Regions from separate parts of the uncultured Intestinibacter sp. genome, predicted to be linked through region 2. Evidence: riboswitches for the same ligand, from Rfam matches in the RefSeq annotation. Region 2 holds a riboswitch; each other region holds the start of a gene.

What was found. Region 2 has a riboswitch for S-adenosylmethionine ahead of RDX53_RS03570 (O-acetylhomoserine aminocarboxypropyltransferase/cysteine synthase family protein). Riboswitches for the same ligand answer to the same signal wherever they lie in the genome.
Region 1: linked by a shared signal. The riboswitch ahead of metK (methionine adenosyltransferase) and the one ahead of RDX53_RS03570 (O-acetylhomoserine aminocarboxypropyltransferase/cysteine synthase family protein) in region 2 are both predicted to bind S-adenosylmethionine.
Region 3: linked by a shared signal. The riboswitch ahead of RDX53_RS07275 (methionine ABC transporter ATP-binding protein) and the one ahead of RDX53_RS03570 (O-acetylhomoserine aminocarboxypropyltransferase/cysteine synthase family protein) in region 2 are both predicted to bind S-adenosylmethionine.

What each region holds. Positions count from the first base shown of each region.
Region 1 is NZ_CABQXJ010000008.1:11,966-22,509, reverse strand. Features, by position in the region: gene RDX53_RS02760 (ABC transporter permease) at 1-847, opposite strand, end outside; gene RDX53_RS02755 (ATP-binding cassette domain-containing protein) at 837-2,330, opposite strand; gene rbsD (D-ribose pyranase) at 2,352-2,753, opposite strand; gene rbsK (ribokinase) at 2,781-3,665, opposite strand; gene RDX53_RS02740 (ComF family protein) at 4,328-5,260, opposite strand; gene RDX53_RS02735 (ATP-dependent RecD-like DNA helicase) at 5,244-7,472, opposite strand; gene metK (methionine adenosyltransferase) at 7,715-8,905, opposite strand; SAM riboswitch class I at 9,103-9,205, opposite strand; gene yyaC (spore protease YyaC) at 9,397-9,906, shown strand; gene RDX53_RS02720 (rod shape-determining protein) at 9,998-10,544, opposite strand, start outside.
Region 2 is NZ_CABQXJ010000011.1:12,424-22,967, reverse strand. Features, by position in the region: gene RDX53_RS03585 (MarR family winged helix-turn-helix transcriptional regulator) at 1-12, opposite strand, end outside; gene RDX53_RS03580 (hypothetical protein) at 329-778, shown strand; gene RDX53_RS03575 (MATE family efflux transporter) at 984-2,336, opposite strand; gene RDX53_RS03570 (O-acetylhomoserine aminocarboxypropyltransferase/cysteine synthase family protein) at 2,504-3,790, opposite strand; SAM riboswitch class I at 3,998-4,098, opposite strand; gene rsmH (16S rRNA (cytosine(1402)-N(4))-methyltransferase RsmH) at 4,181-5,116, opposite strand; gene lgt (prolipoprotein diacylglyceryl transferase) at 5,173-5,904, opposite strand; gene RDX53_RS03555 (tyrosine-protein phosphatase) at 5,916-6,698, opposite strand; gene RDX53_RS03550 (pitrilysin family protein) at 6,881-8,182, opposite strand; gene RDX53_RS03545 (pitrilysin family protein) at 8,193-9,455, opposite strand; gene ychF (redox-regulated ATPase YchF) at 9,684-10,544, shown strand, end outside.
Region 3 is NZ_CABQXJ010000031.1:13,482-24,025, reverse strand. Features, by position in the region: gene recQ (DNA helicase RecQ) at 1-1,011, shown strand, start outside; gene RDX53_RS07310 (hypothetical protein) at 1,247-2,128, shown strand; gene fdhD (formate dehydrogenase accessory sulfurtransferase FdhD) at 2,332-3,150, shown strand; gene RDX53_RS07300 (iron-containing alcohol dehydrogenase family protein) at 3,365-4,453, shown strand; gene RDX53_RS07295 (hypothetical protein) at 4,719-5,132, shown strand; gene RDX53_RS07290 (DUF5685 family protein) at 5,135-5,980, shown strand; gene RDX53_RS07285 (DnaJ domain-containing protein) at 5,973-6,734, shown strand; gene dnaK (molecular chaperone DnaK) at 6,762-8,504, shown strand; SAM riboswitch class I at 8,662-8,764, shown strand; gene RDX53_RS07275 (methionine ABC transporter ATP-binding protein) at 8,963-9,931, shown strand; gene RDX53_RS07270 (methionine ABC transporter permease) at 9,921-10,544, shown strand, end outside.

The sequences.
Region 1 (10,544 bases), on a different contig from region 2:
ATCCGTTATTTAATACTGCTATTATTAGAACACCTACAAATGTTCCCCATATTCTACCTCTACCACCGTTCATACTAACTCCACCAAGTGCAACTGCTGCGATTGCATCTAGTTCATATCCGTCACCTAGTGTTGGTTGTGCTGAACCTAAACGAGATAAAAGTATTAATCCTGCCATAGCTGCCATTAATCCTGAGATTGCATAAGTAGCTATTTTAGTTTTGTCTATGTTTATACCTGCTAATTTTGCAGATTTTTCGTTACTACCTGTTGCATAAACTTTACGTCCAAAAGTAGTTCTTTCTAATATAAACATAAATCCTATAAATATTAATATAAACATTATTACTGGGAATGGGATATTTAATATAAGCCCTTTTCCTACGAATTTTAATAAATAACTATCTCCTAAGTTAGAGATTGGTTTACCATCCATGAAGATCATTGTTAATCCTCTGAATACTGTCATTGTTATTAATGTTGCGATGAATGGTTGTAAACGACCTTTTGTTACAAACACACCACTTATTATACCGAATACTACACCTAATACTAATGCTACTATCATAGCTATTGCTACTGGTGTTCCATTAGCTATTAAACTAGCACATATTGCTGTTGTAAGAGCCAATACCGAACCAACTGATAAGTCGATTCCGCCAGTTAAAATAACACAAGTCATCCCGAAGGCAATCAGTCCGTTTATTGAAGATTGTCTAAGTAATGATAAGAAGTTCTTTACTGTTCTGAACTCTGGGCTTATGATACTTATCACCGCTACTAAAAGAATTAAGGCAATTACCGCACCTAAATCTTGTATACGATTCATTACTTTCTTATTTTCCATTTAGTTCTCCTCCTGTTGCTAAAGTCATGATACTTTCTTGGTTTGCTTCTTCTTTATTTAAAATTCCTCTTACTTCGCCTTCTCTTACTACCATAACTCTATCAGACATTCCTAAAACTTCTGGTAGTTCAGATGAGACCATAATTATCGCAACGCCTTTTGCCGCAAGTTCGTTAATTATGTTGTAAATTTCTTTTTTCGCTCCTATATCAACACCTCTTGTTGGCTCATCTAGGATTAAAACTTTTGGATTAGTGTAAATCCATTTTGCAAATATTACTTTTTGCTGATTCCCACCACTTAAATTATTACATTCGTGTTGCGGTCCAAAGCATCTTATTCTTAATTCTTCTATTCCTTTATTAACAAGTTCTTGTTCTTTTTTCTTATTTATAACTCCACCGTTAGAAATTCTTCCAAGGTTAGCTAAAGAAATATTTTTCATTATACTTTCTTCAAGCATTAAACCTTCTACTTTTCTATCTTCTGTTATAAATCCAATACCATTTTGTATTGCTTGTTGTGGATTTTTATTTTTTATTTCTTTTCCATCTAAGAATAGTTGTCCAGTTACATTTGGCATGTTACCGAATATAGCTTGCATTATTTCCGTTCTACCTGCACCCATAAGTCCTGATACACCTAAAACTTCTCCTGCACGAACTTCAAATGATACATTTTCAAATGCACCTGGGCAGTTTAAGTTTTTAACTTCAAATGCAACATCACCTATCTTAGAATTTCTAACTGGATATCTTTCTCCAATTTCTCTACCTATCATCATTTTAACTATGTCATTCATATCTATATCTGCAATTCTTTTTGTATCGATATAAGTACCATCTCTAAGAATTGTTATACGATCACATAATTCAAATATTTCTTCCATACGGTGAGATATGTAAACTATTGAAACACCTTTTTTTCTAAGGGAATTTACTACTTTGAATAATACTTCTGTTTCACTTTGAGTTAATGCTGCTGTTGGTTCGTCCATGATTAATACTTTTGCATCTACCATAAGAGCTTTTGCAATTTCTATCATTTGTTGTTGTCCTATAGATAATTCATCCATTCTTTGAGTTGGGTCTATATCAACTCCAAGCATATCTAGAATTTCTTGAACTCTTTTTCTCATTGCTTTTCTGTCGCATATTCCAAATACTTTTTTAATTTCTTTTCCTAAAAACATATTTTCTTCGACAGTTAAGTCAAATAATACATTTAACTCTTGATGAATAAATACTATCCCTGCTTTTTCAGCTTCTTGTGGGTTGTTATAACAAACTTCTTTCCCATCTACTATAACTTGTCCAGCATCTTTAGTGTAAACACCTGTTAGAATCTTCATTAAAGTCGATTTTCCTGCTCCATTCTCTCCCATAAGAGCATGAACTTCACCATCATCTAATAAGAAACCAGCATTTTTTAAAACTGCATTTCCTCCAAACGACTTATCGATTCCACGCATTTCAATTTGCATATCTCTACCTCCTTGTTTTTGTTAGAAAATACATCCCGACTGTAAAATTATATTTGCATATGGAGTTGTTTCTCCAGTACGTATTACAGCTTTGCATTCTCTTGTCATTTGCTTTAATCCAACATGCGAAACATATTCTACTTCTACATCTTGTCCTTTGAAGTATTCTGTTATTTCTGCTAATACTTGTGGATTATGTTCTTTTATTTCTTCTGCTAAAACTATTTTTTCTATTTTCATATCGTTGCCAACTTCTTTTAAAACGTCCATGAAAGTTGGTACTCCGAATTTTACTGCTAAATCAATTCTTTCTGTTTCATCTGGGATTGGAATACCGCAATCACCTATACATATACAATCTGTATGTCCCATATATGAAAGTACTCTTGATATATCACTATTTAATATTCCATGTCTTTTCATTGATACTTTTCTCCTTACTTTTGCTTTTTACTGTAACTCTTTTTCTACTTCGCTTACTGTCGGCATTCCTGTTTGTGCACCGAATTTTTCTGTAGATAAACTAGCTGCTGTATTTGCAAAAGTTAATGCAGTTTTTATATCTGCTCCATTTGCTATTTTTACTGAGAATGCACCGTTTAGCGTATCTCCTGCACCTGTTGTATCAGCTACTTTAGCTGGTCTTGCTGGTACATTTAATATTTCACCATTTTTTAAACATGTAGAAACTCCTCTTGACCCTTGAGTTATTAATAATTTTTCTGGGTATTTTTTTAGAAGTTCTTCTGTTGAAAGTTCTTTACCAAATATTAAAACTGCCTCATGCTCATTTGGTGTTAAGTAAGTTACTTTTTCTACAACTTCCATTGGTACTTCAGCTGCTGGTGCTGGATTTAATATAACTGGTATATTATTTTCTGCACAGAACTCAACTGTGTAGTGTACTGTTTCTAGTGGTATTTCATGTTGAAGTACTACCATGTCATAATTTTTTAATTCTTCTTTTATACTATCTATATATTCTTTATCTACTTTTCCATTAGCTCCTGGAACAACTATTATTGTGTTGTCATTTTCTGCAACTGTAATCATTGCTATTCCTGTAGGAACTCCATCTAATACTTTTATGTTATCTGTTTTTATGCTGTAGTTTTTCATGTTGTCTATCATTTTCTTTCCGTTCTCATCATTACCAACACATCCAAACATTTCTACTTCTGCTCCAAGCTTAGCCATAGCTACTGCTTGGTTAGCACCTTTTCCTCCTGGTATGTAGCTTATACTATCTCCCATTAATGTTTCACCTTTAAGTGGTATTCTTTCTGACGTTACCGTCATATCTATATTAATACTCCCTACTACTGCAAGTTTCATATTTTCACCCTCTCGTTTTGCTTTTTATCGTCCGTTTCCCTACCGAGTAATTATATGTGTTACTCTTTTTCATTTTTTCCTTTCTAATTATAAGTGTTTTTATATGAAATCGTCAACATTTTTTTACAATTTACTACATTTTTTTCTATTTTATAGCATAATTCACGCATTTTATAGGGATATATATAATTAAATAGTGTATCACATTTAATTTTCTAACTATTTTTAAACGCTTTTAGTAAAAAAATATATCTTCATTTATGATTGTCTATATAAAAAACGCCTCTAAGATAAAGTATTGTTCTTTATCTTAGAGGCGTCATAAGTAGTATAATTTAGACAACAAAAAAGTACCTAAAAGGTACTTATATGAATATTCAGCTGACCTGGTTTTTGACCCCACACTCGCCTACTGCGACGTTCGCTCTGGGTTTGCCGCACTACTAGCCGTCTCGATTTAGAATTTTATTGGTTATCGGTAGGTCTTACTTCTAAGCCGCACCATGATCATCAACCCCGCTTTTGGCGTTGACTTACGTGGATCCCTTTGCCTGCGACTGGCTTGGACTTTCAACCACAGACCTGAATAATCACTAATATATTTTAATATCTTATGATAGATATGTCAATAGAATGATTTACCTTATATAACTATTTTTATGTTAGTCATTTTCTTTGTCAGATATATATGTATCTCTTGCCCTCGTTAGTAAGGTTAATATGGTTATTTTATTTACAGGAATTAATCTAAGAAGTTTTGATATTTCGTTAGTTGTAGATGCTGTCGTAAAAATATCATCTATTAATATTACATTTTTATCTTTGAGTAAATTGTTTTTATCTTTTATAATGAATGAATTTTTTACTTCTTGTTCTCTTTCTTTTTTATTTAAATTGTATAATCTTTTAGTATTTTTACACCTAACTATACAATTTAAAGTTGGTATTCCTGTTATATCACTCAAATCTTCTGCTATTTTTTGTGCTTGATTAAATCCTCTCTTCCTAAGTCTCTTTTTATGTAAAGGAACGAATAATAGATAATCCGCACTTAAATTCTCAAGCTCCATCTTTTCACTCATAATCTGTGCAACATATCTACAAAAATAAGTTTTATTTTTATATTTAAAGTCTAATATCATCTTTTTACTCGTTTTATCGTACTCTATACAAGAAATCGCCCGATCAAAATAAAAACTTCTATGTATGCAAGATGGACAGTCTTTAATATTTTCATATTCTAAATTGTGGTGTATGATTGGTTTCCCACATTTTAAACAAGCATCTTTTAAAAAGTGTAATTTATTGAAACAATCTTTACATATAGAATATGTGTTGGTTAGTTTTATAGGATTGTCACAGATTATGCATGAAATATTTTTAGGATATATAAAATCTAGTATTGTATCTTTGAAGGATTTAAGTATCGATTTTATATCATCTATATTTTTTATATCATTTATATATATCTTATTTATTTTTATATTATTATCTAAATCCTCATTACTTTCTATTACTTTATTATTAAGTTGGTTATGAGTTTTTTTATTTTTATCATAATATCTTTGAATAATTTTTCTATCTATTATCTTCAATAAGCAGACCCTCTTTTTTTAATTTATTTAACTTAGGTGCTAAATTAGAGTATCTGTCATTACTTCGATTGTTTTTTATCATAAATTCTAGGTACTTAACTTCTCCAACAAGTACAACCTGTTTCTTTGCACGTGTGACAGCTGTGTAAAGAAGATTTCGGCTAAGTAGCATTGGCGGTGCCCACGCCATAGGTATTACGACGATTGGGAATTCACTTCCTTGGCTTTTGTGGATAGTTGTACAGAAACTGTGATCTAATTCGTCTAGTTCGTCGTATTTATAAGTTACTATTTTTAAACTATCGAATATTACAAATATCTCTTTCTTTTCTTTGTCTATATAGTAAATATAGCCAATATCTCCATTATATATACCATGTCCGCTGTTGCTTCCGTCTTCGCTTTTCCACTTTCTAGTGTAGTTATTTTTAATTTGCATAACCTTATCGCCCACTCTAAATGTTCTCTTAGAAAATACTTCTTCAGTTTTATATTTATTTGGAGGATTTAAACTTTTTTGAAGTTCTATATTTAAATTATTCACACCAAGCGTTCCTTTTCTCATTGGCGATAAAACTTGGATATCTTTTAATTTATCCACACCGTAGAATTTCGGCAATCTCTCGCTTACTATTCCCACAATTTCTTGTAGTATATCGTCGCCTTCTTTTTTAATAAAGAAGAAGTCTTTACCCTTTACGTTTAATTTTAAAGGTTCTCCTTTATTTATTTTATGGGCATTTACTACTATCATACTCTCCTGAGCCTGTCTAAATATTTCATTTAGTCTTACTGTATTTATAACTTCTGAATCTATAAGGTCTTTTAGGACATTTCCTGCTCCAACAGAAGGCAACTGGTCGCTATCTCCTACAATTAAAAGTCTTGTGCCTGATTTTATCGCTCTAAGCAAGCTATACATAAGCACAACATCAACCATAGAAACCTCATCTAAAATAACAACATCTGCATCAATAGGATCTTCTTCATTTTTCATAAATGTAAGGTCATCACTATCCATACCAAACCCCATCTCTAAAAGCCTGTGTATTGTTTTCGCTTCTTTATTAGATGTTTCACTCATTCTCTTTGCAGCACGCCCTGTAGGCGCTGCTAAAACGACCTTTTGGTCGTTATTTTCAAATACTTTGATGATTGTATTAATTGTTGTTGTTTTTCCTGTCCCTGGCCCACCAGTAATTATTACAACACCTTGTTCAATAGCTTCTTTGACAGCCATAATCTGATTTTGGGCAAGTTTTATTCCATCTTCTCTTTCAATCATCTTTATTTCATGGTCTATTTTTATTTTTAAGTCTTCAAAATCGACCTGAGAAAGTCTTATCATCTCTCTGCATACTCCGTTTTCTGCCATATAGTATGGCATCAAATATACATTTATATCATTATTATCTTTTTCAACGTGTATTTTTTGAGTATATGCTAATTCTATAACACCTTCTTTTATATGTTCTGCCTCAACATCTAAAACTTTTACTGCTTGTGGAACTAATATACTAAGTGGTAAATATGTATTTCCATTAGATGTACTTTGATTTAGTGTGTATAAAATTCCTTGGAATATTCTATCTCTAGAATATTTATCTATGCCTAGCTTCTTTGCAATATCATCTGCAACTTTAAATCCAATTCCTCTAATATCTTCAGCAAGTTTGTAAGGATTTTTGTTGATGATACTTATTGCTTTATCTTTATATTTTTTATAGATTTTTAAACAGTAATTAGGAGTTATTCCATAAGGAGATAACTGCATAATTATATTTCTAAGCTCTCGATTTTCTTCATAACTCTCTGTTATTTGTTTTATTTTTTTTGAACCTATTCCTTCAACTTCTTTTAATCTCTCTGGAGTGTTTTGGATTACATCTAGAGTATCTACTCCGAATTTTTCAATAATCCTCAATGCCATTTTCTCTCCTATACCATGAATCATACCAGAAGATAAATAAGCGTAAATTCCCTCCAAAGAAGAAGGTGTTATAGGCATAAAACTTGTCACTTCAAATTGTGAGCCATAAGTTTTATGTGTTACCCACTTACCTTCTACCTCTATACTTTCACCGACAGATAATGTCGGCATACATCCTACAATTGTTACCTCTTCGTCCTCATTTGCAAGATAAGCTATAGTGTATCCATTTTCTTCATTTTTAAAAACTATATCACTTATCATACCTTCTAATTTTTCCATAATACACACTCCTAATTGCATTTATATCCTATTAATATATTAATTTATTTCAACTTTATTTTATTATCTTTTATATTTCATTTTATATTCACTGTCAATTATCCATAACTTAATATAATGATTTTAAGTTGTAGATAATTATACCTATAAAAATATTATACTAGTTTTTCAAATAAAAAAAGACCCTGTATTTATATAATACAAGGTCCTTTATATTTAAAGTTATATTAAGTTCTAATTAACTATATACCAGCTTGTTCTTTTAAAGTTTCAGCTTTATCAGTTCTTTCCCATGGTAAATCTATATCAGTTCTACCGAAGTGACCGTAAGCAGCAACTTGTTTGTATATAGGTCTTCTTAAGTCAAGGTCTCTTATTATAGCACCTGGTCTTAAGTCGAAGTTTTTGTTTATTAATTCAACTAATACTTCTTCAGAAACTTTTCCAGTTCCGAAAGTATCAACGAATATTGATAATGGTTTAGCAACACCGATTGCGTAAGCTAATTCTATTTCACATTTGTCTGCAAGTCCAGCAGCAACTATGTTTTTAGCTACGTATCTAGCAGCATAAGCAGCAGATCTATCTACTTTTGTTGGATCTTTACCAGAGAATGCTCCACCACCGTGTCTAGAGTATCCACCGTAAGTATCTATTATTATTTTTCTACCAGTTAAACCAGTATCTCCTTGTGGTCCACCTATAACGAATCTACCTGTTGGGTTGATGTAGTACATAGTTTCTTCATCTAATAATTCAGCAGGTATAACAGCTTTTATAACGTGTTCTATTAAGTCTCTTCTTATAGTTTCGTTATCAACACTTTCACTATGTTGAGAAGATATTAATACAGTATGAACTCTAACTGCTTTGTTTCCTTCGTATTCAACAGTTACTTGAGTTTTACCATCTGGTCTTAAGTAATCTAATAATCCAGATTTTCTAACTTCTGTTAATCTTCTTGATAATTTGTGAGCTAAAGATATTGGAAGTGGCATTAATTCTTCTGTTTCATTACAAGCGAAACCGAACATTATACCTTGGTCTCCAGCACCAACTTTTTCTATTTCTTCTTCAGTTTGTTCTCCTGATTTACTTTCTAAACCTTCATCAACACCCATAGCGATGTCTCCTGATTGTTCATCTATAGCAGTTATTACTGCACAAGTATTGCAGTCGAATCCAAATTTAGCTCTAGTATATCCGATACCTTCTACTGTTTCTCTAACTAATTTTGGGATATCAACATAAGCGTTTGTACTTATTTCACCTGCAACTAATACTAATCCAGTTGTAGTAGTAGTTTCACAAGCAACTCTTGATTGTGGATCTTTTTCTAATAATGCATCTAGTATTGCATCTGATATTTGGTCACACATCTTGTCTGGATGACCTTCAGTAACTGATTCTGACGTAAATAAATGTCTTGCCATTTTAGTTCCTCCTTAAATTTCTATAGTTTATTTTATATCATAATTTGTTCCTAGAAAATCTTTATTGTAATAAAAATTTTCTCACGGGAATTCTAGATTATATTCTTTATTTTACAAGAAATTAAATTCTTTATACTTTCTTATAAATTAAAAAACCTCTTCTATGTAGAAGAGGATATTGTATGCTTAAATACGCGACCTCATCTTTCTAGAATTCTCTCTAGCAGGATTTAGCACCTTCCTTTTTCAAGTGGTTGCTGGGCTTCGTAGGGCCTGTCCCTCAGCCTCTCTTGATAAGGTAATCAAGAAATTTTTCTTTCAAATTTAACACTATAAATGATACCTGTTTTGTGATTCATTGTCAAGCATTTTTGCAATTCTCTTTCCCTGTTTTTGTTTTATTTTTTAATAGTCACAATTTCGTAACTCTTGTAAAAATAGTATTATTTCATACTTTCAACTCATATATTATCTAGAAGGGAGGAACTCCTATGTATTTAGCCAAAGTAAACTATAAAAGAGAAGATGTCACGCATATATTAAGTAATATTCTCAAAAATATAATCTCTGATAATACTGTAATAATATGTATAGGAACAGATCGTGCTATTGGAGATGCACTAGGGCCTCTAGTAGGTACTATGCTCAAAAATAGTGATTTTAAATACCCTGTCTACGGTACATTGGATAATCCTATTCATGCTTTAAACATTTATGAATCAATCGAACAGATTAAAAGCAAACATTCCTCGAGCCAATTTTTAGCCATAGATGCCTGTTTGGGCTCGGCAAGTAACATAGGTAATATACAAATACGAGAAGGACCTATACTTCCAGGCAAGGGCGTAGGTAAGAAATTACCCCAAGTAGGGACTTATTCTATCGTTGGCATTGTAGATAAAATAGATGAAAATAATAGATTTTCTTTTAACAATATAAGGCTTCATTTCATTTTAGAATTAGCAGAAACAATTGCTTTATCCCTGCTCCTTGCAACATAACAAAAAGTAGCTATGGTAAAATAATAAATTTTATATTATTTTAAAATAGCTACTTTTTAGTTTATATCAATATTCTGTTTATTTTAATCGATTATTTTTTAAAGCTTCCACCTGTTTCTAATAAATCAAGTGAACCTAATGATAATCCAGTTCCTTTAGCAACACAAGAAAGTGGGTCATCTGCTAATACTACTTTTATACCTGTACTTTCTTCTATTCTATCGCCTAAACCTTTTAACATAGCTCCTCCACCTGTCATCACTATGCCTTTGTCGCTTATATCAGCTGCTAATTCTGGTGGTGTTTTTTCTAGTAGATTTTTAGTTGCTGCTACTATTTGTTCAACACATGGGTTAAGCGCATCTAATATTTCGTTTGAATTTACAGTTATAGTTACAGGAAGTCCTTTTACTAAGTTTCTTCCGCTGATATTCATAGTTCTTGGCTCGTCCTCTTTAACAGCAGTTCCTATTTCTATTTTTAATCTTTCAGCACTTCTTTCCCCTATTAATACATTGTATTCTTTTTTGATGTATTTGATTATTGCTTCGTCAAATTTATCTCCGCCTAATTTTATAGAGTCACTTACTACTGATCCACCTAATGATATTACAGCTATATCTGTAGTTCCCCCACCG
Region 2 (10,544 bases):
TTTTTCTTCCATATTAATTCTCCTAAATATATAGCTTGCTATATATATTTTATTTATTTTTTTATTAATTGTCAATAGATGTAATTTTATTTTTTTATTTTTTCTATAGTTTAATTTTCTTTACACAAAAAAAGACTCCTATCCCTAATTGGTACAAAAGTCATATATAAATTATATTTCTCTAATACTTATATATCAAGTTATTCCAGTTTTATTCTTTCTATTTGTCTCTTAAAATTTAATCACTGTTATAAGTAATCTTATATAATTTATATTTAACCTATAGTATAATATTATTATCAAAAATAAATTTTTAAGGGGAAAACATATGAAAAAACTATCTATTGTAATATTAGTCATAATTGCATTATTTGCTTTCGGCTGTAAAAAAGAAGATACTTCTAACAACATGGTCAAGTTAAATAGAGTTGATATTTCATCAATTAGCAATACACAACTAAAAAATTTTATAAATGAAGCTTCACAAAAAGAAGGAGTTTATCAAATTAATACAAAATCAAATACTTATATATTTTTTAATGGAATAGAAAATGAATTTACTGATATAAAATGTAGCTTGGATAATAAAACTTTAAATATTGAATCTAATAAAAATAAATTAGACTCAAGTTCTCCATCACAAAATTTATATGTTATATATCAAAAGAACACAACTATCACAAATGACAAGGCAGTTTTCTTTGATACTATAAAGCTTGTTATAGATAATAAAGAATCTAACTTTGAAAATGTATTTGTTGAAAATAGAAATATATAATAACGAAAATATTGATTATAAAAATAATATAAAAAAGGCTGTTACAAAGTAAATTTAATTTGCTTAGTACTAGCCTCGTTTTATAATTCTAAGGAAATTATATATTATCTGGTTTGTAGATAATTATAATTTCCTTACATGTGTTTCAAAGAAATCTACCTTGTGAAATGTCTTTAGAATAAAGATTTCTTTATATGAAAAACTTTTAGTACCAATGTACTTTCCATTTTCCACTCAAATATCTCCATACAAAAAATATACTTCTTACAACCCAATCTGTAGTCATAGCTACCCATACACCAAATACTCCTAATCCCATGTATTTTCCTATAATGTAACTAAAACCTATTCTAAAAATCCACATTGAGAATATACAAACTATCATACAAAACTTAACGTCATTTGATGCTCTAAGTGTATTTGCTATCATAAATGATAATGGCCAAATAAGCATCGCCATAACACCATGATATATTATTATTTGTTTAGTCATTTGGGCAGTTCCTTCAGATAAGTTATATACATCTAAAATAAGATTTAATGCTAAAAATATAAATATATTCGTGATTATTATTCCTATATAACTTAGTTTCAACATTTTTTTAGTATAATATTTTGTTTGGTATTCATCATCAGCACCTACGCATTGTGATACTACTGCTAAATCAGCTTGACCTATAGCCATTCCAGGTACTATTTGAAAAAGTGCAAGACAGTTACTAACTGCATTTGCTGCAATAGCAGCTGTACCAAAACTTGCAACTAAATTTAGTACTACTATTTTTCCAAGTTGGAACATACTATTTTCTAGTCCATTAGGTATGCCAATATATAAAATTCTTTTTATTAAAGTTTTATTAAATCTAAAACACATCTTTTTTGATATATGAATTTGTAAATCTTGATTTCTTATAAGATAAAATGCTATTATAGCTGCTAAATATCTTGAGAAAACTGTAGGAATTGCAGCACCTACAACCCCCATTTTTAGTCCATATATTAATATTGCATTTCCTATAAAGTTTACACTATTCATAAGAATTGATATTTTCATAGTCACTTTTGAATTTCCCATAGCTCTAAACAAAGCTGCTGCTCCATTATATATTGCTATAGCTGGAATTGATAAAAATACTATCAATAGATATATATTTGCAAATCCCATAACATCAGCTTCTAATTTTCCGAATACCTTGTATAATATAAAATATTTTAACAGATATCCCAAAATCATAATTCCTATAGAACTTACTAATAAAAATAACATTAATTGATCTGATGCTTCACATGACTTTTCTTCATTTTTTTGACCTAAAAATTGACCTGCAACTACAGCTCCACCAGTACCTAATGCAATAAATACTTGGGTTATTAATACCATAATAGTATCTACTAAAGATACTGCTGATACTGCCGCTTCCCCTACGCTTGCAACCATAATTGAATCTACTAAACCAACGACTATTAAAAGTAACTGTTCCACAATTAATGGTCCTATCAATTTTCTTAAGTCTGAATTAGAAAATAAATAATTGACTTTATTCTGACTTGCCTCCACTCAAACCCCTTCTTTCACAAAGATTTTAAAATATATAGATATTTTAAAATACATAATATTAATTTTTACTATTTTAAATTATAAAGAGTAGCTAAAAATGTAATATACATCAATAACTACTCTCTTATTTAAATTATATACCTATTGGTATTTTCTTACAACAATTCTTATAAAGTTGCTTTTAGAGCTTGGTCTATATCCCAAAGTAAATCATTTATATCTTCTATACCAACTGACATTCTTATCATGTCAGGTCTAACACCTGCTGATTCTTGTTCTTCTTCATTCAGTTGAGCATGTGTAGTACTTGCAGGATGTATAACTAAAGATTTAGCATCTGCTACATTTGCAAGGTGAGAGAATATTTTAAGACTTTCTATAAATTTCTTGCCTGCTTCAAGCCCACCTTTTATGCCAAATGTAAATATTGAACCTGCACCTTTTGGAAGATATTTTTGCCCTAATTCATAATATTTGTTGCCTTCAAGCCCTGGATAATTAACCCATGCAACTTGAGGGTGATTATTTAAAAACTCAGTTATAGCTTTTGTATTGCTTATATGTCTTTCTATTCTAAGCGACATTGTTTCTAAACCTTGTAATAACATAAATGCATTAAATGGACTTAAACAAGCTCCTGAATCTCTCAACCATTGAACTTTTAATTTAGTCGCATAAGCCGCAGCTCCAACATCTTTTGCATAATTAAGACCATTATAAGACATATCTGGCTCTGTCAAACAAGGGAACTTTCCACTTCCTATCCAATCAAAATTACCACTATCAACAACAACCCCACCTAAAGTAGTTCCATGACCACCTATAAATTTAGTTGCTGAATGTACTACAATATCTACACCATGTTCAAATACTTTTATTAAATAAGGTGTTCCAAAAGTATTGTCTAGCATAAATGGTATTTTGTTTTCATGAGCAATATCTGCTATAGCTTCTATATCGATTAAATTTATCCCTGGATTTCCTATTGTCTCAGCATAAACAAGTCTAGTCTTATCATTTATTGCTTTTCTAAAACTCTCTGGATCATCTGGGTCTACAAAATGAACCTTTATACCGAATTTAGGAAGCATATTTGAAAGTAAATTATATGTTCCTCCATATAAAGTTGGTGCTGCTACTATTTCATCCCCTGCCTGTATTATATTAAGTATAGCTGCATTTATAGCCCCCATTCCTGAAGAAAATGCTACTGCACCTACTCCACCTTCAAGTAATGCCATTCTATCTTCAAATACTTGAACAGTTGGATTTGATATTCTTGAATATATATGCCCCTCTTGTTTTAATGCGAATAAATCAGCACCATACTTCACACTTTCAAAACAATATGATGTTGTTTGATAAATTGGTACTGATCTAGAACCTGTCGCTGAATCTGGTTCTTGTCCCCCATGAATTTGTAATGTACTAAAACCTAGTTTTCTTTCTGTCATGTTATCCCTCCGAATATATTATTGTTAAATACAAGTAAAATGTTTATATTAAACATATAAAAATATCTTTAAATTTTTTTAAAGATAAAAATTATTTATAGCATATTTAAAAAATTATACTTATCGCCAAATATAAAGTAATATAATTTCCTATATACTATAAAAAGCTCTTTTACCTTACGATAAAAGAGCTTTATTTCTCATTCTCTCTTATCTTTCTTATGAAAACATAAGTAGGATTTAGCACCTATCTAATATAGGTTGCTGGACTTCTCAGGGCCTATTCCCTCCATCACTCTTGATAAGAATTTATTTAGTTAAGATTGATATTTATAATTATATACCTAAAGTATATTTTAAACAATATTTTTTACATATTTTTCTAATTTATTATTTTTTCTCAGCTACTCTAAGTTTTGCACTTCTTGAACGAGGATTTGCCTCAACTTCTTCTTTGCTTGGAAGTATTGGTTTTCTAGTTATAACTTTAACTTCAGAAACTTTATCACACTGACAAATTGGAAGTTCTGGTGGACAAACACAGCTAAGCGATAATTCTTTAAATTCATTTTTTACTATTCTATCTTCTAAAGAGTGGAATGTAATTATACATATCCTTCCCCCTTTATTCATCATAGAAACAGCATCGTCTATCATTTTGTTTATAACTCCAAGCTCATTATTTACTTCTATACGTATAGCTTGGAAAGTTCTTTTAGCTGGATGTGGTCCATCTATTCTAGCTTTTTTAGGGATAGCTTTTTTTATTACATCAACTAATTCACCTGTTTTTTCGATTGGCTTTTCATCTCTAGCTTCAACTATAAATTTAGCTATTCTCTTCGCCCAATTGTCTTCACCATAATCTTTTATTATTTTTGCAAGTTGCTCTTCTGAGTATGTATTTACTACATCATAAGCAGAAAATGGCTTTCTAATATCCATTCTCATATCTAAAGGAGCATCGTGCATATATGAGAAACCTCTATCAGCTTCGTCTAATTGATGAGAAGAAACTCCTAAGTCAGCTAGTACTCCATCTATCTTATATACACCTATTTTTTCTAATTCTTCTTTTATATTTGAAAAATTGCTGTGAATAAATCTAACTCTATCAGAATACTCTGCTAATCTCTCTTTTGCAGTAGCTATTGCATTTTTATCTTGGTCAAACCCTATAAAAAGTCCGTCTTTTGAAAGTCTTTTTACGATTTCTTTTGAGTGTCCTGCACCACCCATTGTACAGTCTACATATACACCGTCTTCTTTTATATTTAAATTTTCTATACATTCATCTAAAAGTACAGATACGTGATGGAATTCCATAAAAAATTCACTTCCTTTCTGTAAAATCTCTAACTGTCGTATTTTTTATATTAATGTTATCTATTAGATTTTTTTGCTAATACATAATTTAGTACAACACCTATAATTATAAATACTAAACTTATAACTTGTGCCATTCTTAATGGTCCTAACATAAGTGAATCTGTTCTAAGTCCTTCTATGAAAAATCTTCCTATAGAATATGATATTAAATAGTAAGCAAGGATTTGGCCTTCATATTTTTGTTTTTTTCTAAATACCATCAAAAATATAAATACACCTAAATCCCATATAGATTCATATAAAAATGTAGGATGTACTTTTACACCATCAACCATTATCCCCCATGGTAAATCTGTCGGTCCCCCATGAGCTTCTTTGTTTAGGTAATTTCCCCATCTCCCAATTGCTTGAGCTAATGGTATACCTATAACAACGCAATCAGCCAATTTAAAGAAGTTTAATTTCTTAACTTTAGCATATATAAACCCAGCTAAAATTCCTCCAATTAGAGCTCCATGAATTGCTAAGCCGCCACCTCTAAAGTTTAAAATTTCAGCTATATTTCCTGAATAATAAGACCAGTTAAAGATAACATAATAAGCTCTAGCTCCTATAAGTCCACAAGGGATTGCAATAATAGCTAAATTTAATATATCATCTTCTTTTATATTAAGCCTTTTTGCTTCTCTTAATGCAATAAAAACTCCAAGGACCATCCCTGTAGCCATTAAAATTCCATACCACATTATATCTACACCAAACAGTGTAAATGCAACTCTATCCATATAAACACCTCTTATCTTCTAAATATTCTACTAAATAAACTTACTTTTTCTATTGGTTTCTCTAGTGGCTCTTCTACAATAATATCTTTATTGTCTAAGATACACTGAGCATTATTTTTAAATAGATTTTCTGCCATAGATTTTGAGCATTTATCTTCAACATATTCATATGCCTCTCTCAATAATGGGCGTCTTCTTGTATCACTATGGGCATCTGTCGCAACTAAATGAACCATATTTCTACTAATTAAAAGATCACATATTTTTTGGAATTGTTTACCCTGTTTTCCTATAAGACTTGAGCTATTTATTTGAATAATTGCACCTGTTTTTATACAATCATAAATTATCTCTGGATCCTCATGAATTTGCATATATCTCTCTACATGAGCCAATACTGGTGTATATCCCTGTTGTTTTAATTCATAAACAATATTGCATAAGTTGCTAGGAAAATTATTAGGCGGAAACTCTATTAATATATATTTACTATCATTTAAACAATAAAAGTCTAGTTCTGAAATCTTATCCATTAAATCATATGTAAAATAAATTTCGTTTCCTAAATATATTTCTATATCTATATTATTTTCTTTTAATTCCTTTTTAAATCTCTCACGAATTCTTTTTAACTCCTCACCCTTTTCATATTTGAATTCTGGATGATAATGAGGAGTTGCAATCATTTTGCTGATTCCTTCTTCTTGTGCTATTTTTGCCATATTTATGGCTTGTTGCATAGATTCAGCTCCATCATCAACCTCTGGTAGTATGTGACAATGTACGTCTATCATAAAAAAATCCCCCTTTTTAAAGTAAGCTATCTGAATACAAATGTTATTATATCAGTTTATAGCTTAAAAATAAATATTTCGTATGTATTCTAAAAAACAAAAGTTGTAAGAAGATATCTCCTACAACTTTTATTTTTATAATTTGTAATTTATATTGTAGATTTTATACTCAATGTTTTTATTTAGTTATTTTCTTTATCAATAGGCTCTACAATAGATATTACACAGTTATCTTCTCTTAAGTGTTCTTCTAGTCTTTGTTGTACTTCTTCAAATGTAACTTCTTTTATTACCTCTACATAATCTAATAAGTTTATATCTTTAAATTTGTAGAAGATAAAGTTGTTTGCAATGAAAGTTAAAGAATCAAAGTATTTAATAAAATTACCTATAGAAGATTTTTTAACTCTTTCAAAGGTAGCTCTATCTAATCCTTCTTTTTTATACATATCAAGATACTCGAATATAACTTTTTTTACTTGTTTTGGATCTTTTGATTCGCCTCCAACTGTTGTAAATGCGTAATCGATTTGTGAAGTAAATCCTGCTCCAAAACTTCTATTTATAAGGCCTTTCATATATAGATTTTCATATATTTCACTACCACGTCTAAATAACATTTCATTTAATATGTCTGTCATTACTTCGTATTTAAGTAGTTCTCTTCCTTTTATATTTACTTTATCGTCTTTAAATCCTATATTGAAGATAGGTATTGAAATAGGCGCCTGAGTTATTATTTCTTTTTGGTTAACTGTTGTAGGCTCTTCTGGATATATTCTAGTTATTTCTTCTTCCATTTTTGCCATGTCGTATTTATTTGCTTGTTTTACTTTATCAAATAATTCTTCTGGTTCTAAATCACCAATTACAAATAAAGCCATATTTCCTGGATTGTAGAATGTATTATAACATTTATAAAGTTCTTCTTTCGTTATTTTGTATATGCTCTCTACGCTTCCAGCTATATCTACTCTAACAGGGTGGTTTACATACATTGCTTTTATTGCGTTAAATGATACATTCCAGCCTGGGTCATCATCATACATTTTTATTTCTTGGGCAATTATTCCCTTTTCTTTTTCTACATTTTCATCTGTAAAATGAGGTGTCTGCACATAATCAAATAAATGATCTAGACAATCATAAAAATTCTCTGTTGTTGTAAATAAATACGCTGTCGTTGTAAAGTTTGTAAATGCATTGGCATTAGCTCCCCATTTTGAGAATTTTCCAAATGCATCTGTTTCATCTGGTTGTTCGAACATTTTATGCTCTAAGAAATGTGCTATACCTTCGTTTACTCTAATAGGTTCACTCTCTCCTATAGGAATAAATTCTAAGTCATTTGAGCCGTAATTAGTAGCTAAAACAGCATACTTTTTAGTAAATCCTTTTTTAGGCATAAAGTACACATCTAATCCATTTTCTAATTTTTCATAATATAATTCTTCTTTTAACAATTCGTTGACTATCTTTTCCATTATGCCCTCCCTATTTACTTAAGAAGTATATAGTATCTAGTTGAATATCTTTTACAGCATCTACTATATCTTCCTTTGTAGATTTATTTATCATATTTTTTATCTCATCTAAGTCACTTTTATTTTTTGCTATTGATTGAGAGAAATAGAAATCTGAAAGTCTTCCTATTTCGTCGTTTAAAGAATTTAAAGAATTTATAAATGCAATTTTAGCATTTGCAATTTCTGTTTCTGTTATATCTCCGTCTTTTAATTTTTGAACTTGCTCTTTTACTAATTCAACAGTTCTTTCATAGTTTTCAGCTTCTATTCCTGAACAAACCATCATTGTAGATTTGCTTTTTTGTATTGTAGAGTAAATAGTATAACAAAGACTTTCTTTTTCTCTTACATTTACAAATAGTTTACTATCAGCGCCTCCACCTAATATTCTAGAACCTAAAAGAAGGCTATAGTATCTCTCTTCGTCAAGATAATCAACATTACATCTATAACCCATAACTAATTTACCTTGTGCTATGTCCATAGTTTCTTTTACTTCTTTTACTTCGTCTACTTCTTTATAGAATTCTTCTTTTGGTAAATCTATTATATCTCCTCTATCGAATGTAAATCTTTCTTTTATTAATTCTACTACTTCTGATTCATCAAATTCGCCTTCGATTATTATTTCTATTGGAGAAGTTTTTAATATATTTTTATAATGTTGATATAAGTTTACTCCATTTATATCGTCTAAATCTTCGATATAACCCTTCCCACTTATAGCGTATGGTTCTCCTTCGAACATAATTTCACTAGCTTGTTTCATTGCATAGGTACCTTTATCATTGATGATACCCATTATAGAATCTTTTAATATTTCTTTTTCTATTTTTAGGTATTCTTCACTAAATCCACCATCTACTATTAGAGGATTATTTATTATTTCGTTTAATAGGTCTATACAACCACCTAATATTTTTTCGTCTAAATATTTTTCATTTACACCTAATATACTAAATCCTAAAACTTGATGTTCTCCTCGTTTTGATGTTCCAGCATTTAGATATGAGCCGTATAGTTCTTCTTCTCTATTTGTCAATTGACCAAGTGTTTTATATTTATCGCAACCACTTTTTAAAATGCCTGGAAGCAGAGCATTTTTTGTAACTTCTTTTCTATCTAATTCTCTAAGTATATATACACTTACTAAATTTGTCTTAAATTTACTTTCTGGGATTAATGTAAGTTTTACATTTTTCCCTATTTCTAATGTCTTTAAATTTTTCATGTACTAGCTCCTTTTCCTTATTTTAACTATCCTATATAATAATACCTTATCTTCATCATATTTGCTATTTTATTTAATCATTCTTTTATATTATCTCTTTATTTTTACTATTATATACAAAAGTCAAATTGTTTACATATATCGTAGTTATGATGTATAATACAAGATGTATGTCTAAAATTATTGAGAAAAATAATTAATTTTTATATAAAAGAGAGGAAGATCATAATGAAATTAGGAATAGTAGGTTTACCAAATGTAGGTAAAAGTACATTATTTAATGCTATAACTCAAGCTGGAGCAGAATCAGCAAACTACCCATTCTGTACAATAGAGCCAAATGTAGGTGTTGTTGCAGTTCCAGACGAAAGATTAAACGTATTAAAAGAATTAAATAACGCTAAAAAAATAGTTCCAACTGCTATAGAATTCTGCGATATCGCAGGTCTTGTTAGAGGAGCTTCAAAAGGTGAAGGTCTTGGAAATAAATTCTTATCTCACATAAGAGAAGTTGACGCTATAGTACACGTTGTTAGATGTTTCGAAGATTCAAACGTTGTTCACGTTGACGGTTCAGTTGACCCAATAAGAGATATCGATACTATAAACTTAGAGTTAATATTATCTGATATAGAAATATTAGATAGAAGAATAGTTAAAACTACTAAAGCTTTAAAATCTGACAAATCACTTGCTGGTGAATTAGAAATGTTAAATTCTATAGCTGCTACTTTAGCAGAAAGTAAATCAGTAAGAACTATGGACTTTACTGAAGAAGAACAAGAATTCGTAAACAGCTTAAACTTATTAACTTCTAAACCAGTTATATATGCTGCTAACGTTTCAGAAGATGATTTAGCTGATGAAGGTGCTAACAACGAATACGTTGCTAGAGTTAGAGAATTCGCTGCTTCTGAAAATGCTGAAGTTGTTGTTGTTTGTGCTCAAATAGAAGCGGAAATATCTGAACTTGAATCTGATGAAGAGAAAAAAGAATTCTTAGAAACTCTTGGACTTGAACAATCAGGTCTTGATAAATTAATCCAATCATCTTACTCATTATTAGGACTTATGTCATTCTTAACTGCT
Region 3 (10,544 bases), on a different contig from region 2:
GGTACTAGAGGAAGTTTTCCTACTATATCTATGAATAAACAATCTTTAAAAGTATTAAAAGGTGAGATAAAAGTTGAATTTAAAGAGGTAAAAGTAGCAAAAGAATCAAATAATAAAAATGAGTTATTTGAAGTTTTAGCAGACTTAAGAAAGACAATAGCAGTAAATGAAAAAGTTGCTCCATATATGGTGTTTGGAGATGCAACATTACTATCAATGGCAAATACTTATCCAACTACACAGCAAGAACTATTAAATATTTCAGGTGTTGGACAAGTTAAATACGAAAGATATGGACAAAACTTTATAGATGCAATTGAAACATATATGCAAGATAAAAACATAAATAAAAATGAATTAATTGAAAAACAAAATAATATTGATGAAGACGATAAAGAGTTCTTTGAAGTTAAAACAGATAAAAACTTATATGAACTATTAAAAACTGTAAGGGCAAAATATGCACGAATTGAAAGTATTCCATACCACATGGTAATGCCTAAAAACACATTAAAAGAAATAAGCGGAAGATATCCACTAGATACAGAGAAATTAAGCGATATATCTGGACTAGGTCCAAAGAAAATAGATAAATACGGTGATGAAATAATACAAGTAGTCAATAATTATGTAGAAGAAAATAATATAAAAGTAAACTGGAGAGAAAAGAAGAAAAAGAAATTAATTATAGATGGAGAAAGCAGAAAGCCTAAAGAAATAGCTCTAGATTTATTAAATCAAGGAATGGATGTAAAAACTATAAGCAATAAATTAGAAACATCAGTATATTCTATTTTAGGTTTTATATACGACTATATAAAAGAAGACAATGAACTTCACTTCAAATTTAATCCATCAGTGTATTATTGTGAAGATGAAAAAGAGTTAATCGAAAAAAGCATAAATAAATTCGGTGAAGATAAAATGAGGGATATAAAAAACTCACTCCCAGACTATATTAGATATGAAAGTATCAGAGCAGTTATAATAGAAAGATACATAACAGCTTAAATACAGTAAAAATATTTAAATTACAGAAATTAAAATATAAGTATAAATTATATTAAAATTTATAAAAAAAGATTACGAAAATCATAAAAAATGAATTTTTTTATTCAAAAATGTAGATTTAGTAGTATAATTGTATATGGAAAAAAACATTTATACAGGGGAAATTCTGTATGTTGCGCAAAATCGTAACTTAATTAAAGAATTAAAATTTAATGAGATTGGAGTGAGGGTATTGATGAAATTTAAAAAATTGCTAGCTTTGATGATGGTATGCATGTTTGTACTTACTGGTTGTAATAAAACAAATAAAAAATACGACCAATATATGCAAAGTGGGCAAGAAGCTGTAAAACAAGAATCATATGAAGATGCACTAGACTTCTTTGATAGAGCTCTTGTAGAGAAAGAGGATGATAAAGAAGCAACTTCTTTATATAAACAAGTAGAACAACTTTTACAAGTTCAAGCAAAAATGAAACATAAACTATATGATGAAGCTATTGAGTTATGTGAAAAAATAATGGATAGTGATAGCGAGAGTTCAGTAGCTAGAGATGCAGCTAAAAAATTAAAATCTGAGTGTGAAAAACTAAAAAAAGAACAAGATAGTTTAAGTTTTAAAGAACAAATAGAGAAGAAAATAGCTGAAGTTAAAGAGCTTATGGCTGAAGAAGAGTATATGAATGCTAAAGTTAAATTAGGATACATAATTGAAGAACTTGATGGTAAATCAGAATATATTGATAAATTAAAAGAATGTAACGAGTTATTAAAAACTTGTAACGATAAATTAGATGAAATTTCAGCTAAAAAAGAAGAATCATCTAAAAAGGAAGATAACAATACATCAAACGATAATGATGAAGATCAAGGATTTGATAGTAGCAAAATAGATTTTAATGATGAACTTAAAAAACAAATAGCAACTGCAGGAGAAACATATGTAGAATTCTACTTTGAATATGGTTCAGATACTGCCCCAAGTAAATTTGCAGAAAAAGCATACGAAGATACAGAAAATGATACACCTTTAGGACAATATAAAGAACAAGGTAAAACAATTTTCATGAATGCATTTAAACAAGCATTTGAAGCAACAGGAAATGAATATTATTAAAAAAACATTAAAAGAAAACAATCTTGATCATTAATTCTGATATAGCCCATTTTTATATATAAAAAATTTTTAGAATAAAGATTTCTTTATGAACTATGATTGACATATTAAATCAACAACACTATATTTAAAGTATAAAATCATAGATAAATACTATGAAATATAAAATAATAAATAATAAACATAAAGAAAAGGGGATTGTCATGGAAAACAAATATTCAAAAGAAGGTAATCAGCAAGTAAAACAAAAAGAAAGATTAGTGAATTACGATTACAAAACAGATTTTAAATTTGAAGTTGTAAAAGTAGAAAGTAAAAACCATACAGAGGAGTTGGAAACAATAATAGGGGAGTTTCCACTAGCTTTAGTAATAAACAATGAATATTCAAATACATTTTTATGCACACCAGAAAATTTAGAACAATTAGTTGCAGGATTTTTGATGACAAAGGGAGTTATAAAATCAAAAGCTGATATAAAATCTATAGAAGTTGATTTTGAAAATAGAGTTGCAAATACAGTAATTGATAAAAATGAAGACTCAGATAAAGGAAAGAGATATTATCTAAATGATTTAGATTATGTAGATTTGAAACCTATTGAAAATACAGATACAACGATAAGAGTAAGTGATATATATGAAGTTATGAAAGAGAACTTAACTTCTTCAGAATTATTCAAAAACACAGGCGGGGTACATAGTGTAGCTATTTATGATAATAAGACTTTACTTACAATTAGAGAAGATGTGGCAAGACATAATGCAATGGACAAATCTATAGGATATTGTATTTTAAATAATATCGATCTAAAAGATAAAATAATATTTGTAAGTGGAAGAATTTCTTGTGAAATGATTCTTAAAGCTGCAAAAGCAGGCATACCTATAGTAGTGTCAAAATCGGCACCTACAAATTTATCTCGAGAAATAGCTAAAAAACTAAATATAACTTTGGCTGGATTTGTTAGAGGTGAAAGAATGAACATATATACAAATCCAGAGAGAATTATATTTGAATAATATTTAAGATTTTATTTATATAATATAACTATAAATATCTTCTATAAATTATATTAGTACAAAAAATATTCTTAAAAAATAATATTCTAGATATTATAAATAATAAATTTCAGAAAATTTGTTAAAATTTATTATAAAATATTCATTTTTAATAAATAAAGTGCTAGAATAAAAAGCATAAATAATATAAAAATATTAGGAGATGATTTAAATTATGGGGAATTATAATGTATATCTTCCAAGTTATTCAGTAGGAGCAGGATGTTATAAAGAAATTCCAAATGTAGCTCGTAGACTTGGCAAAAAAGCAGTTGTAATTGGGGGAAGAACAGCTATAGAAAAAGCAAAAGATGCTTTATTAGATGGTATAGCAAATTCTGATATGCAAATAGTAGATTTTATAGTATACGGTGATGATTCTACTTATGAAAATGTAGATAAATTAGTATCAGATGAAAGAGTAAGAAATGCCGATATTATATTTGGTGTTGGTGGAGGTCGTGCTGTAGATACTTGTAAAGTTGTAGCAGACAAATTGGACAAACCATTATTTACTTTCCCAACCTTAGGCTCAAATTGTGCAGCAGTTACTGCAATATGTGTTATGTATAACGAAGATCACACATTTAAAGATTATTATTACTTAGATAAACCAGCAGACCATACTTTCATAGATACACAAATAATAGCAGAATCACCAGAAGATTTATTCTGGGCAGGTATTGGTGATGCTTTATCAAAGGAATGTGAAGCTGTTTATTCATCACAAGGAGTAAATTTAGACCATACACCACTTATGGGTGTTGGGATAAGTAAAGTCTGTACAGAACCTCTTATAAAATACGGTAAAAAAGCACTAGAAGACTGCAAAAATAATACAGAGTCTGAAGAATTAAAACAAGTAGTGCTTGATATAATAATAAGTACAGGTTTAGTTTCAAACTTAACTACAACAGAAAATGACTACTATTACAACAGTTCACTAGCACATGCATTTTACAACGGTTCAACATTAGTAGAAGGAGCAAGAGGACTACATGGTGAGGTTGTCTCATTCGGTGTATTAACACTTCTTACTTGTGCTGGAGAAATACAAAAAAGAAATGAAATAGCTGAATTTAACAAAGAATTAGGACTTCCAGTTTGTTTAGCTGATTTAGGAATAGATAAAAGTGGAATACAAACAATAGTAGACAAAGCAGTAACTTTAGTTGAATGGAATGCTATAAAAGATAGAGTTACAAAAGATATGTTTGCAAAAGCAATATCTGACTGTGACGATTATGGAATGACTTTAAAATAATTTTAAATTATAGATTAAATAGTACTGAAAACAATTTTTTTAGTACTATTTTTTTGCCCAATATATCCATATTGTTGAAATTTAAGAGTTTTAAGACATGATTTTTAAAGCTGCCCAATATATATTAATACTGAGATAAATTACTTGTATTAATATTAGTTAGTGTTAATATTGGGTACACATATAAGCTCTATTATTATCTAAAGTTAAAAAAATAAAGTACAATGATTTTAGTATATAAATAAATTAAATAGGAGAAAGTTTTATGAGAGAGAAATTGATGAGATTTATGCAAGGAAGGTATGGAATTGACCAATTTAATAACTTTTTAATGAAATTATTTATAGGAGAATTTATAATATATTTCTTATTTAGAAGGTTAATACCAGGCTTATCAGTAGCTATGTACTACTTAAGTTTAGCGACGCTGATTTATACTTATTATAGAATGTTCTCTAGAAATATATATAAAAGAGCAAGTGAAAATCAAAACTTTTTAAATAAGACAGCTAATATTAGAAAAAAGATAAATAATCAAAAAAGTATATTAAAACAAAGAAAAGTTTATCGTATATATAAATGCCCAACGTGCAAACAAAAAGTAAGAGTTCCAAGAGGAAGAGGAAAAATAAATATTCACTGCCCAAAATGTGACACTTATTTTATTAAAAGGAGCTAAAGATGTTTGGATATGTTCTTATCAACAAAGAGGAACTTAAATTTAAAGAATACGACGTATATAAATCATATTATTGTGGTCTGTGTCAAACACTAAACAACAGAAGTGGACGATTTGCCCAATTGACATTAAACTACGATATGACATTTTTACAACTTTTGTTGACAGGACTTTATGAACCTAAGACAAAACTAGAAAATTTTAGATGTAAGATACATCCATTTAAAAAGAGCATAAAAAGAAGAAATGAAATTACAGATTATATAGCTGATATGAATTTATTTTTAGCTTATTTAAACTGTATAGACGATTGGGAAGACGAGAAAAAATTAAGTCGAAAAATCTACACTATAATAGTAAAAAATAAGGTTAAAAAAATAAAAAAACAGTATCCAGAGAAAACTGCAAAACTTGAAGCTATATTAAAAAAATCTAGTGAATATGAAAAAAAGAAAGAATACGATATAGATAAGATTTCGTCTTACTCAGGAGAATTGATGAGTGAGTTATTTTTATATAAAGAAGATGAGTGGAAGCAAACCCTGTCAAGAATGGGATTTTTCCTTGGTAAATATATATACATCATAGATGCATATGAAGATATTGAAAAGGATTTAAAAAAGGGGAATTACAATCCTTTTTCAGAAATATATCAAAATGAAGATTTTGATGATTTTGTAAATCAGATATTGACTATGATGATTTCAGAATGTGCGAGGGAATTTGAAGAGCTTCCTATTATTGAAGATGTAGATATTTTGAGAAATATATTATATTCGGGAGTATGGGCAAAATTCCAATCAATTAGAAATAAGAGAAAACAAGTGGAGGAAAAAACAGATGACTGATCCTTATCAGGTCTTGGGTGTATCTAGGGATGCCTCAAAAGAAGAAATAAAAAAAGCATATAGAAAATTAAGTAAAAAATATCATCCAGATGCTAATATAAATAATCCAAACAAAGAACAATATGAAGAAAAATTTAAAGAAATTCAACAAGCCTACCAAACAGTAATGAAGATGAAAAATGGTGGCTCAAATACATCTGGAGGATATGGATATGGAAATTCTTCAAGTCCAGGTGGTTATAGAAATAGCAACTATGGCGGATACACAGATAACGCTGGAGGTTATGGCAATCAACAAGATTTTGGTGACTTTGAAGACTTTTTCAGAGCATTTGGATTTGATACAGGAAGACAAGAACAAGGCGGATATAATCCGAACTTCAACCAAGAAGAAGATGTGCATTTAAGAGCAGCACTTAATTATTTTAATAATGGATATTACAATGAAGCTCGAAATGTACTTGATAATATAGAAAATAGAACATCTAAATGGTACTACTACAGTGCCAATGTTAATTATAAATTAGGCAATAATATAAAAGCACTTGAAGAAGCAAAAATAGCTCTTAATATGGAGCCAAATAATATTCAATATAGAAGATTAGTAGATGTACTTGAAGGTAGAGGAAATTGGTACAATCAACAACAAAGGACATATGGATATTCGACTGGGGGATTAGATGATTATTGTTGCAAGCTTTGTATGTTAAACCTTGCGTGCAATATTTGTTGTAATGGTATGGTATGTTGCTGATAATTAGAAAGGTAGGAGGCAGTTAAGGTGAGCAAAATAATTGGGATTGATTTAGGAACAACAAATTCATGTGTAGCAGTTATGGAAGGTGGTTCTCCAACAATTATAGCTAATGCAGAAGGTTTTAGAACTACACCATCAGTAGTTGCTTTTTCAAAAAATAGGGAAAGATTAGTTGGTGATACAGCTAAGAGACAAAGTATCACAAATACAGATAGAACTATTTCATCTATAAAACGCCATATAGGAACTAACTATAGCGTAAAAATAGATGGCAAAAAATATACTCCAGAAGAAATCTCTGCAATGATTCTGATGAAGTTAAAAAAAGATGCAGAAAGCTATTTGGGAGAGCCTGTTACAGAAGCTGTAATAACAGTACCTGCATATTTTAATGATTCGCAAAGAAAAGCTACTAGTGATGCTGGAAAAATAGCAGGCCTAGAAGTAAAACGTATAATAAATGAGCCGACTTCTGCAGCACTTTCATATGGACTAGATAACGAATCATCACAAAAGATAATGGTATATGATTTAGGTGGAGGAACTTTTGATGTATCTATAATTGAAATAGGAGATGGAGTTATCGAAGTTCTTGCGACTTGTGGAGATAATCATCTTGGGGGAGATGACTTTGACAAGCAAGTATCTGATTATCTAATATCAGAATTTAAGAAAAATGAAGGAATTGACTTAACTAAAGATATTGTAGCAGTTCAAAGGGTTAGAGAAGAAGCTGAAAAAGCAAAAAAAGAACTTTCAACAGCTATGACAACTAATATAAATCTGCCATTTATAGCAGTTGGAAAAGACGGACCAAAACATATGGATATAACACTTACTAGGGCTAAATTTGACGAGCTTACTTATGATTTAGTTGAAAGAACTGTTATACCTGTGAAAAATGCCCTAAATGATGCTGGTGTATCGACAAGTGAAATTAGCAAGGTATTATTAGTTGGAGGTTCAACAAGAATTAAAGCTGTCCAAGAAAAAGTAAAACAAATAACAGGAAGAGAGCCTAGTAAAAACTTAAATCCAGATGAGTGTGTTGCATTAGGTGCCGCTATCCAAGGTGGAAAATTATCAGGAGACCCAAGTTTAAATGAGGTTTTACTGCTTGATGTAACTCCATTATCTCTTTCAATTGAGACTATGGGAGGAGTATCGACAAGACTTATAGAAAGAAACTCTACTATTCCTACAAAATACAGTCAAATATTTACTACAGCAGCAAATTTCCAAACATCTGTAGATATAAAAGTATTACAAGGTGAGAGAAAATTTGCTAAAGACAACAAAATGATCGGCGAATTTAAATTAAAAGGAATAAAGAGAGCTATGAGGGGTATTCCTCAAATTGAAGTTACTTTTGAAATAGATGCAAATGGAATACTAAATGTATCAGCTAAAGACCTTAAAACAGGAAACAGCCAAAGTATAACAATAACGGCAAGTTCAAACTTATCAGACGAAGATATAGAAAAAGCAATAAGAGATGCACAATCTTATGAATCAGAAGATAATAAAAAGAAAGAATACATTGATATAATAAATGATGCTGAGTCACTTGTTTATAAAGTAGAGCAAGGTCTTGATACTTCAAAATCTGGTTTAGACAGAAGTAAAAAGTCTGAAATAAAAGGCAATTTAAGAAATCTAAAAAGATTAGTTAGAAAAGCAAAACCAGATAAAATCAACAATACAAAGATAAGTGAAATTAGACAAGTAAAAGACGATTTAGAAAATAGTGCAAGAGAGATTATATAACAAAATATATATTTAGATTTAATATATCAACTATAAATTAATTTAAATACGAATAATAGATGAAATGAATATTTTAAAAATCAAAATAAAATGTCGAAAAATCTATTGACAATTATCTTATACTCATATATTATTAATAGCATAACAAGTGAACAAACTCTTATCAAGAGTGGTGGAGGGACTGGCCCTGTGAAACCCGGCAACCAATATTTAAAATATATGGTGCTAAATCCTGCAACTTTTAAGTTGAAAGATGAGTATAAGCTGATTACAATTGCCTAAGTTTATACTTAGGCTTTTTTTATACTTAAAATGATTAAACTTAAAATAAAAATATATAAATATTATCAAATAATGAAAAAGATATAAGTTTACGTTGATATAAAAATTTTATAAAATATATAAAATCACTATAATAAAATAATAATTTTATATATTTAAGGAAAGGAAGAAACTTAATGATAAAGATAAAAAATCTTAATAAATATTATGGAGATGTACAAATCCTAAAAAATGTAGATGTGGAAATTTCAAAAGGTGAAATTTTTGGAATTATCGGACATAGTGGTGCTGGTAAATCAACATTACTAAGATGTATAAATGGACTTGAAGATTATAGAGATGGAAGTCTTACAGTAGAAGGACAAGAAGTAAAAGATTTAACCGAAAAAGAAATAAGGGAACTTAGAAAAAACTTAGGAATGATATTCCAACATTTCTCACTATTAGAGAGAAAAACAGTATTTGAAAATGTTGCATTACCTCTAGAATGTTTTAAATATTCAAAAGCAGAAATTGAAAAAAGGGTTATGAATTTACTTGAATTAGTAGGACTAGCAGATAAAAGAGATGCGAAACCTAGAAACCTAAGTGGTGGTCAAAAACAAAGGGTTGCAATAGCAAGAGCATTAGCGCTTGAACCAAAAGTTTTACTTTGTGATGAAGCAACTTCAGCATTAGACCCAAATACAACAAAATCAATATTAGCTTTATTACAAGATATAAATGAAAAACTAAACATAACAATAATCCTTGTAACTCACCAAATGGAAGTTGTAAAACAAATTTGTACAAAGGTTGCAGTTATGGAAGGCGGTAAAGTTCTAGAAATAGAAGATACTGAAGATTTATTCTTAAATAATACAGAAGGATTAAAAGCATTAATAGGAGATGAACAAATAGTTCTTCCAGAAGGAACAAATATAAAAATAATATTCCCTAAAGAAATTGCAAACCAAAATATAATAACAAATATGGCGAGAACATTAGATTTCGATTTTAATATAAGTTATGGAAAACTAGAAAAATTCAGAGAAGATGTCCTTGGATCTTTAATAATAACAGTAAAAGACCACTATGCAAATGCAGTTAAGAGATATCTTGATGAGAAAAATATTAAATGGGAGGAGATAAAAAATGACAACTAAAACGACATTATATCAGTATTTAACTGACATACTGGGAGAAGCATTTTTACAAACAATGTATATGATAATTGTACCGACTATAATCGCTACAATTTTAGGATTTATATTAGCAATAATATTAGTACTTACTAAACCAAAAGGATTAAAACCAAATAAATATGTATATTCAGTAGTAGGATTTGTGGTAAACATAGTTAGAAGTTTCCCATTCATCATATTATTAGTAGCTTTAATACCATTTACTAGATTCTTAATCGGAACAAGTATAGGTGAGACAGCAGCAATAGTTCCAATAACTATAGGTGCAGCACCATTTATAGCGAGAATAATTGAAAGCGCATTAAATGAAGTTGATGAAGGATTAATAGAAGCAGCAAAATCTTTTGGAGCAACAAAAACACAAATAATATTTAAAGTTATGATAAAAGAAGCAATGCCTTCTATAGTATCAGGAATTACACTTTCAATAATATCAATATTAGGATATACAGCAATGGCAGGTACTGTTGGTGCTGGTGGTCTTGGTAAGGTAGCATTAGTATACGGACACCAAAGATTCGATACAGCAGTTATGGTATACGTTGTAATCACATTAATCATAATAGTACAAGCT